Regions from separate parts of the Cutibacterium sp. KB22876 genome, predicted to be linked through region 2. Evidence: riboswitches for the same ligand, from Rfam matches in the RefSeq annotation. Region 2 holds a riboswitch; the other holds the start of a gene.
The links. Region 2 has a riboswitch for cobalamin ahead of AC6I1W_RS08865 (FecCD family ABC transporter permease). Riboswitches for the same ligand answer to the same signal wherever they lie in the genome.

Region 1 (4,533 bases), 870 kb from region 2:
CGGCAGCCTCGCTGACACTCGGTGTGCCGACCTCGCGGGCGACGACGTCGGAGGGAGTCGGGACATCCTGGGCGGCCAGCTCCTCCGCGGACTCGGTGCGGTACTCGACGCCGAGCTGATTCGCCAGCTTCACGAGACCGAGCTCACCGGCCTTGACCTCGTGGGAGACCAGACGAGTGACCGATCCAAGAGCCAGACCGTTGTCAGCGAGGGTCTTCTCGAGAAGCTCTCGCAGCGGTTCGACCTCGGTGCCCTTGTTACATCCCATCCCGACGACCAGGCAGTTCGGGTGCAGGACGACGGTGGGCAGGTCGTCACCATGGTCAGTCCGAATTCGCTCTGCGACCCGCTCGGAGACGATGATTCGGGCGACCGGGGATTCAGCATCCTCGGTGACGTTCTTGGGCAGTGGGGGCAGCGGCCAGGGCTGTTCGCGGATGACCAGCACCGGGAGTCCGGCGATGATCGATCCGGTCACCCCGGCGACGTCACCCTCGTAGGCCCAACCGAGCTGATCGAGGGCCGGGACACCGAGGGAGTCGGTGGCGGTGGACACGACGGCGGTGCCGCCGAGAGCCTCGGCGATGGTGCGGGAGAGCTCGTTGGCCCCACCGACGTGGCCACCCACCAATGGGATGGCGAAACGGCCGGCCTCGTCGACGACGACCACACCCGGGTCGGTCTTCTTGGACTCCAGCAGCGGGGCGATGATGCGCGTCGTGGCACCCAGGGCCAGGTGGGAGACGATGAGGTCGCACTCGCCCCAGGCCGCCGCCAGCCCGGTGCGGGACGGTCCGACGTACTTCTTGGTCTCGCGCTTGAGCACGTGGTCGATGGCCTCGGCGTGGGCCGCCGCGGCGTCGGAATTGATGATCTGTCCGATGATCGGGTCACGGTCCGAGCCGTCCGGGTTGGTGTCGGCGCCGGGCTGGGGGGCCTCGGGAGCATTGACGTTGACGTCACCGGCCAGCTCCGGGTTGATGCCCAGGGCCGCCGGGGAGTCCGGATGATGCTCGAGGACCAGCACGACGTTGGGGCTGAGGATGTCCGCGTCAGCAATGACGGCCCTGGCTGCTTCCTCGTCGAGGACACGCACCCGCTGGCCCTCCTCACCGATCTTCTCAGCGAGGACGAAGGTCTTGCCGCGACCCGCGAGCCCGTCGACCAATTCCGCCAGGCCTCGGTTGGGGGCTGTCAGCACGCCCACCTTGGGATGGATCTTGGCAAGCCGGATGGCGGTCTCGATGTCCTTGGAGTGTGAGGAGACGAACTGGGCGTCGTCCCAGGGCAAGGCCACGGCGGCGAAAGCAGCCTGCAAGGAGGTCGGGGCCGTCACGACCTCGACCTTGAGACCGGCCTGGCGGATACGTCGCACCACACCGAAGAAGAGCGGGTCACCGGAGGCGATGACAACGACGTTGGCGTCGTCGGGCAGGGACTGAACTCGCTCGACGGCAGGGCCGATGAGGCCGAGCTTCTGACGCTTCTCGTCGGGAACGTTGAGGGCGTCAAGGTGACGCTGACCTCCGACGACGAGGTCAGCATCGGCGGCCTCCTGGCGCAAGGAGTCGGAAATGGTACCGAGATATCCGTGGACGCGAATCATGAATTGTCCTTCGTGTCGGAGTTCGTGGGGTTCTGGTCGTAGACGCCGCGAGTGCCGTGGGCCTTGAGGTCAGCGCGGGCCTGGGCGTCAGCTCCGCGGTATTCGTGACGGAAACCGGGGTGGTAGAGGTGGCTGCGAGTCTTGATCGGACCCTCTGCCAGGGCCGGTCCGACGAGGACGACGGCGTGCTTCCACAGCTTGTGGTTGCGCATCGTCTCCGAGAGGTGGGCCAGGTCGCAGCGGAACATGATTTCCTCGGGCCAGCTGACCGCGTACCCGATGATGCAGGGAGTCTCGGGCAGGTAGCCTCCCTCCAGCAGGGCATCCTGAAGAGCCTTGTTACGGGCCGCCGAAAGGTAGATCGCCATCGTCGCACCGTGACGGGCGAATGAGGCGACGGTCTCCCCATCGGGCATGGGGGTCCGCCCGCCCTCCAGTCGGGTGAGGACGAGTGACTGGGACACCTCTGGGACGGTGATCTCGACGTCCATCCGGGCCGCGGCGGCCGAGAAAGCCGAAATGCCCGGGATGGTCTCGAAGTCAATACCGATGCGACGACACAGGTCGCGCTGCTCGGCGGTGGCGCCATAGATGGACGGGTCACCGGTGTGGACCCTCGCCACCACCAGCCCCTCGTCGCGAGCGCGGGTGTAGAGGGGCTCGAGGTCCTCCAGCGGGATGGAGGCGGAGTCAATGAGCTCGGCTCCCGCCTTGTGACGGGCCACCATGTCGGGGTGAACGAGGCTGGAGGCCCAGATGATGATGTCAGCGGTCTCGATGACACGGGCTCCGCGCAGGCTCACCAGGTCCGGAGCGCCCGGTCCGGCACCGACGAAAACGACCTTGCCTGCTCCCTCGGGGATCTCCCGCCGCGGTACCGGAGGCGGCTCGATGGCGTTGTGGTCCAGATCCTCCAGGACCCTCTCAGAGGCGTGCTGAGTGGGTCGTGCAGCTTGAGGTTCGTTCACAGTTTTCCTCCCGTGATGGTGCGCTCTGGAGTGGTGAGGACGGTCGAGAAGTACGGCAGAGCCTGAGTATCAGCGACCTCACCGAGGGTGACGATCTGCTCGGACTCCAGCGTGACGTCGGTGCCGATGACAGCCTGACGATCCCGCTGCCGCAGCTGCTCGACAACGTCTGGGAGTTTGCGTCCCCCCTTGTAAATCGCCACTGAGTCGACGAGGTCGAGGACCTGGCCAAGTTTTTCCATCCCGACGGTGGCCGGGACGAGGGCCAGGACCTCCTTGCCCTCCACCAGCGGGCGCCCGGACGCCGCCGACAGGGCCTGCATGGCGGTGATACCTGGGCTCAGCTCGACGCTGACGTCGGGGAGTCTCTCCTCGACATTGGCGCGCAGGTAGGTGAAGGTGGAGAAGACCGTCGGATCTCCGACGGTGGCCAGGGCGACAGTGCGAGCCCCTTCGTCGAAGGCCGTGATCGCCGCATCGGCGGATACCTGCCAGGAGGCCCTGCGCTTCTCGCCGACACCAGACCTCTCCCGCATGGAGAAGGGGATGCGCTTGATGCGCTCGACGATCTCCGGGGCGACGGCAGTGATGATGGTCTCGGCACGTCCGGGACCGTCGGTGGTGGCCTCGGTGTAGGGCACGAGGATGACATCAGCCTCGCGCAGGATGCGCACGGTTCTCAGGGTGACCAGCTCTGGGTCACCCGGCCCCACTCCGACCCCGATGAGGGTTCGTCCCGACTTGTGGTCAGGATGTACAGGGGCATAGCTCATGACGGCCTCCTCAGGTGTCCTCGCCCGATGACGTGCGCAACGAACCGTTCGAGTGTCTGGCTGCCATCACCGCGGCGATGGTCACAGTGGCGGGACCGCGCCGGACTCACACCGGCTTCCTCGAGATCGGTCGTTGTATCGATCCTCCCACATCGTGGCACCACACCACGACACGGCCGGGGTCAGCTCCCGCCTGCCAGGGAGAACAGACGGTCAAGACCGAGATGCTCCTCAACGGCGTCGGCCAGCACGTCGATCATCTGCTCGCGGCGCTGCCCATACCCGATGGCACCCTCCACCGGGCGCCACGCCGATCCGGCATGCTCGGCAGCTTCGGCCAGCCAGGCGCGCCGGAAATCGTCACATTCGAAGGCACCATGCCACATCGTCCCCCAGACACTTCCGACGCGGACTCCGTCGAGGAAGGGCTCCCCCGCCGACAGGTCGACATCCATTCGGCCGTGATGGATCTCGTAGCCGCCGACCTCGATCCCCCGCCAGGATCCGCTCGGGATGGCCAGGGTCTTGTCGGCACCGAAGGTCACCTCGACCGGCAGTAGCCCGAGTCCCTCGGTTCGCTCGGTCGGCGATTCCTGACCCTCGGGGTCGAGGATGAGGCGGGTGAGCATCTGGTAGCCGCCACAAATGCCCAGCACAGTGCGACCTTGACGGGCACGGCGGGCCACGACCTCAGCGATTCCGGTGGACCTCAGCCACTCCAGATCACGCACGGTGGACCGCGATCCGGGCAGGACGAGCACGTCGGCCAGTTCGCAGGTGTTGGGGTTGGTCGTCACCTGGACGTCGACCCCGGCCTCGGCGGCCATGGCGTCGACATCGGTGGCGTTGGAGATTCTCGGCAGCCGGACGACGGCAACCCGCAGATCGTCGGTGGAAACGGAGTTCCCGTCGTGACGCCAGCGTCCCACCTCCAACGCATCCTCACCGTCGAGCCACACCTCGGGGACCCAGGGCAGCACCCCAAAACTCGGCATTCCGGTGCGACGAGTGATCTCTTCCAGACCAGGAGCGAGAACGGACTCATCACCGCGGAATTTGTTGATGACGTACCCGGCCAGCAGGGAACGGTCCGCGTCGTCGAGCAGCGCCCAGGTGCCGAAGAGGCTGGCGAGCACCCCGCCGCGGTCAATGTCCCCGACGAGCACCACCGGCAGGCTCTTCTCCC
Region 2 (4,533 bases):
GGAGTGACGTCGATCTTGCGAACGCTGCCGTCCCGGGAGGTGACGGTGGCCTCGGCCCAGAAACCGCTCGGCGCCGAGGCGGTGCCGTAGTTCGACACCAAGCTGTACTTTCCGTCCCTGCCGCAGTGGATCTCGCGATAGTTCACGCGGGTCATCGTCGTGCCATAGGTGACGCGCACGCGCTCACCGGGCTGCAGATGTACCGCACCGAGGGCGGTTCCGACGGGCATATAGGCACGGTAGGTGCTGTCAACCGAGCCAAGCCATCCTGCCGGCGGGCGGCCGTAGCGACCCATCCAGTTGGCGTACCCGTTGTACTGGGCGCCCACGACGAAGTCGGTCACCGGGTGGTAGTCGTAGGGGGCCTTCGACCAGTTGAGGAAGTCCGTCGAATAGCCGGGCTTGCGGTAGGTGGGCTGGATCGACGAGATGTCGTAGGGGTACCACGCGATGTCGCGGGCACGGCAGGTCTGACCCTTCGCCGGCCAGGACGGATCCTTCTGCGGAGCGACGGCGGGCTCGACGACGTGGTCGGTCGGCTTCGCCACGGACTCCAGGCTGGGGCCCGACATGGCGGTGTACGCGTCCGATCCCATCGGCTTGCTGTTGGCACCCGCGTGGCGCGACGGGATCTGCATCGCCAGATCCGAGATGGAGCCGTCGGCGTGGATGAGGTAGACGAAGGCGTATCGCCCGGCCGGACCGGTGCCACGAATGACGTTAGCGCCGTTGGAGTTCTGCAGGACGCCGTCGCGGCAAGTGACGAACATCGAGACGAAGTCCTTCTCGAGGACGCCGTATTCGACGCGGATCGACTCACCTGGCTTGAGCTTGACGGGACCGACGGTCTCACCCTCGACCCAGCCATTGGACATCTTGAGGCCGATGTCAGACTTGGCGGTGGTGTTCCATCCAGAGGGGAGCTTCGCCGCCGAGGTCGCCGAAATGTCGTGGTTGCTCTCAGTTTCGATCGTGCCGGTGTACGGCACGACCTGATCGGTGCGGTTGGTGAACTGGATCGTGCCGTCGCTGAGGTAGCGTCGTCCCGTCTCACCGTAATGCCACTCGGGGTATCCCTGGGCGTGGGCGGAGGCATCCGTGCACGACTCATAGAGGTGCGCGATCGGATAGCCCTGCGGCTTGGGTGGAATGACGGCGTGAGCCGCCGGCACCTGCATCATGGCAGACACTGCGAGGACTGCCGAGGCAGCCGCCGCGAGAACTCTGCGCCCTGGACGTCTCTTCAAGGACATGGCTTTTTCATACTCCTCACGGATTCGCATCCATAGGAATTGACGTGCTTCACAGAGCCCCTGTGGAAGTCGATGCACGCCCCTGTCAAGGAGTATGGGCAACCATCCCGGGAGGATCTGCGATCCGATGCTAGCGACGCGGAGGTTCAATTCACAAAGGGCGGCGATCTGGAATATCGAGTAATGACGCGGTTGCGAACAGGACATGAACCCGTGATGACGAGCATGTGATCGGACACCGAACCGGTGCAATGACGCCCAAGCAATAACAAGACCACTGGACCCGTCGACAGCCTTTATATCATCTCGTAAATATATACCGAATCCGCACGTCGCCTTCCGGGTCCGCCATCACTGCATGACCTCGCATGTGGACAGTGTACGAGTGAGACATCCGCCACTTCTTGGACATGTCGCTCGGGATGGAAATTTGGATTCTCGGGGCGGGGTCATGGATGAGTGGGACGATTCACCACCTGCGTGGTACGGTGCGTTTCGCCGGCCAGGGAACCTGGTGCGAATCCAGGACTGACGCGCAGCGGTGTGGGTGATGGCTCGCCGCGAGCCCACTGGGTGGAGACACCTGGGAAGGGGGACGAGCCGCGCGACCCCGAGTCCGAAAACCTCCCGGCGAATGCAGCCGCCGTACGCCTCGCGAGATGGGCGTCAACCGCCAGGAGTTCCTTTGCCACACGTCCGCCATCGAGACACCCATCCCTGCGCTTCGCGCGGGCAACGGCAATCGTCGGACGGATCGACGTCATCGCGGGCCCACGAGGATCGCCGGTTGCCCGCCGGGCCCGTACTGCTGGTCCTGGCGGTTGCTCTTGCTCTGAGGGTCGTGCTCTCGCTGGCCTTCGGCACGATCCGGCTGCCCGTCGAACAGGCGTGGCATGTCCTGGATGTACACGTGCGCGGAGGCAGCGTCGAGGCCACCGCGGACCAGATCGTGTGGGGGTTGCGACTTCCACGAACGGTGCTGGCCGTCGTTGCCGGGGCCGGACTGTCCGTCGGTGGTGCCGTCATGCAGACCTTGGTACGCAACCCGTTGGCCGATCCCTACATGCTCGGGGTCTCGGCAGGGGCCAGCGTCGGGGCGACAGCCGCCATCACCACGGGAACGCTGGCGGCCTTCGGCGTGTACTCGCTGTACCTGGGTGCCCTTCTCGGTGCCCTCGTCGCGACCGCGGCCGTGTTCGGCATCGCCATGGCCCAGGGAGGTCTGAGCCCCTTGCGGCTCGTCCTCACCGGTGTCGTCATGTCCTCGGCCTTCAGCGCGATGTCGAGCTTCCTGGTCTTCCACAGCAACGACCCGAAATCGGCCCAGTCCGTCCTCTTCTGGCTGTTGGGCAGCGTGGCGGGTGCCTCCTGGCAGACCCTCGTGCCGACGGCGGTGGTGGTCCTCGTCACCCTGCTGTTGCTCATGATTGGATCGAGGTGGCTCGACGCGCTGGCAGCAGGCCCGGAACTCGCCTCCTCGCTCGGGGTCCCGGTCACCGGCCTGAGAGTCGCCCTCTTCATCGTCCAGGCCATCCTCGTGAGCGCGATCGTCGCGGTCTCCGGCGGCATCGGATTCGTGGGCCTCGTCATTCCCCACCTCACTAGGCTCCTCGTGGGACCGCGCCATCGCGTCGTCCTGCCGGTCAGCGCTTTGTTCGGTGCGCTCTTCCTCGTGTGGGTCGACGTCCTCTCCCGGGTGGCGAGCCGACCTCAGGAGACTTCGTTGAGCATCGTCACAGGTCTGCTAGGAGCCCCAGTACTCCTACTACTGCTGGGACGGCGCCACTACCAGTACGCGGGGGCATGATGGGAACCCGACTGACCACACGACGTCTCGCGGCGCAGGTCGAGGGGCGAACCATCGTCCGAGACGTCGATCTGGACTTCGAACCCGGTACCGTCACGGCCATCATCGGGCTCAACGGTTCGGGCAAGTCGACCCTGCTGCGTGCCATCGCCGGAATCAGCCGGCCGGCCGCCGGAGACGTGTTCCTCGACGACGTCCCCCTCCGACGTCTCTCGGCCAGACAACGCGCACGCCAGGTGTCCTTCGTCGCCCAGGAGGACTCACCACCTGGTGACCTGCTCGTGCGTGAACTCGTCGCCCTGGGTCGCACCCCTTATGGACGGCCGTGGGACCACGGCGGTGAGGACGAGCATCGCATCGTCATGGAATCACTAGACCGGGTCGACATGTCCGACTACGCCGATCGACCCTGCTCACGACTGTCCGGTGGGGAACGCCGTCGAGTCATGCTGGCCCGTGGGCTGGCCCAGCGCACTCCCATACTCATGCTGGACGAACCGACCAACCACCTGGACCTGGCCCAGCAGCACCACCTGCTCGCACTCATCCGTGACCTCGACCAGACCGTCGTCGTGGCGATCCATGACCTCACGTTGACCGAGCGGTACGCCGATCACGTCGCCGTCCTCGCAGGGGGACACGTGCTCACCCAGGGTCCACCACATGACGTGTTCACCCGTGGCGAGGTGAGCAGGGCGTTCGGCATGAGGCTCACACGCCACGTCGACCCCATCACGGGCCTATCCCATCTTCTCTGTGACCCGGCGAGCCCCGGCCCGTTGTGTCACACCCATCCCACTGACACATCCCGACCGGAAGGCACCTCATGACCCGATCACCACTCATCGTCGCCGGCGCGGCCGCCCTCACCATCGCCCTCACGAGCTGCGCCCACGTGACCCACACGAGTTCCTCGACCTCGAGCGCCTTTGGCCCCTCGACGGTCACCATCACCAATTGTGGTGCTCGCCGAGCCTTCCCCTCCCATGCGCGACGAGTGTTCGTCAACGACAGCAACATGGTCGCGATGATGTTGTCCATCGGCGCCGGCGACCAGATCGTCGCGGCAACGGGGATCAAGGGCCAGACTGACGCCCTGGCGAAGGTTTACGGCCACCGGGCGGTGTCGGCCCTGCCCGACAGTGACGGCTCCTACCCGACGCTCGAACAGGTTCTGGGCGCGCGACCCGACGTCATGCTCGCCGGGTACGGATATGGATACGGTGAGAGCACCCATCTCACTCCCGAGGAGCTGCGCGCACGGGGCATCAGTGCCTACGTGTTGTCGGAGAGCTGCCGTGCGAAGAGCGATGACAAGGCTCGCGGAGTCATGGACCCCTGGACGGCCCTGCGGTCGGATCTGAGCAACCTGGGCGCCGTCACAGGGCACACCCAGGAGGCCCGGAAGGTCGTCAAGGACATCGACACGCGACGTCGGGCTCTGGCCCGAGCCCCTCAGGCATCGACCAAGCC

Region 1: linked by a shared signal. The riboswitch ahead of cobI (precorrin-2 C(20)-methyltransferase) and the one ahead of AC6I1W_RS08865 (FecCD family ABC transporter permease) in region 2 are both predicted to bind cobalamin.

What each region holds. Positions count from the first base shown of each region.
Region 1 is NZ_AP040858.1:1,088,155-1,092,687, reverse strand. It holds gene cobJ (precorrin-3B C(17)-methyltransferase) at 1-1,606, opposite strand, end outside; gene cobM (precorrin-4 C(11)-methyltransferase) at 1,603-2,574, opposite strand; gene cobI (precorrin-2 C(20)-methyltransferase) at 2,571-3,299, opposite strand; cobalamin riboswitch at 3,286-3,513, opposite strand; gene AC6I1W_RS04970 (cobyric acid synthase) at 3,530-4,533, opposite strand, start outside.
Region 2 is NZ_AP040858.1:1,954,368-1,958,900, forward strand. It holds gene AC6I1W_RS08860 (hypothetical protein) at 1-1,253, opposite strand, end outside; cobalamin riboswitch at 1,758-1,879, shown strand; gene AC6I1W_RS08865 (FecCD family ABC transporter permease) at 2,041-3,060, shown strand; gene AC6I1W_RS08870 (ABC transporter ATP-binding protein) at 3,060-3,890, shown strand; gene AC6I1W_RS08875 (ABC transporter substrate-binding protein) at 3,887-4,533, shown strand, end outside.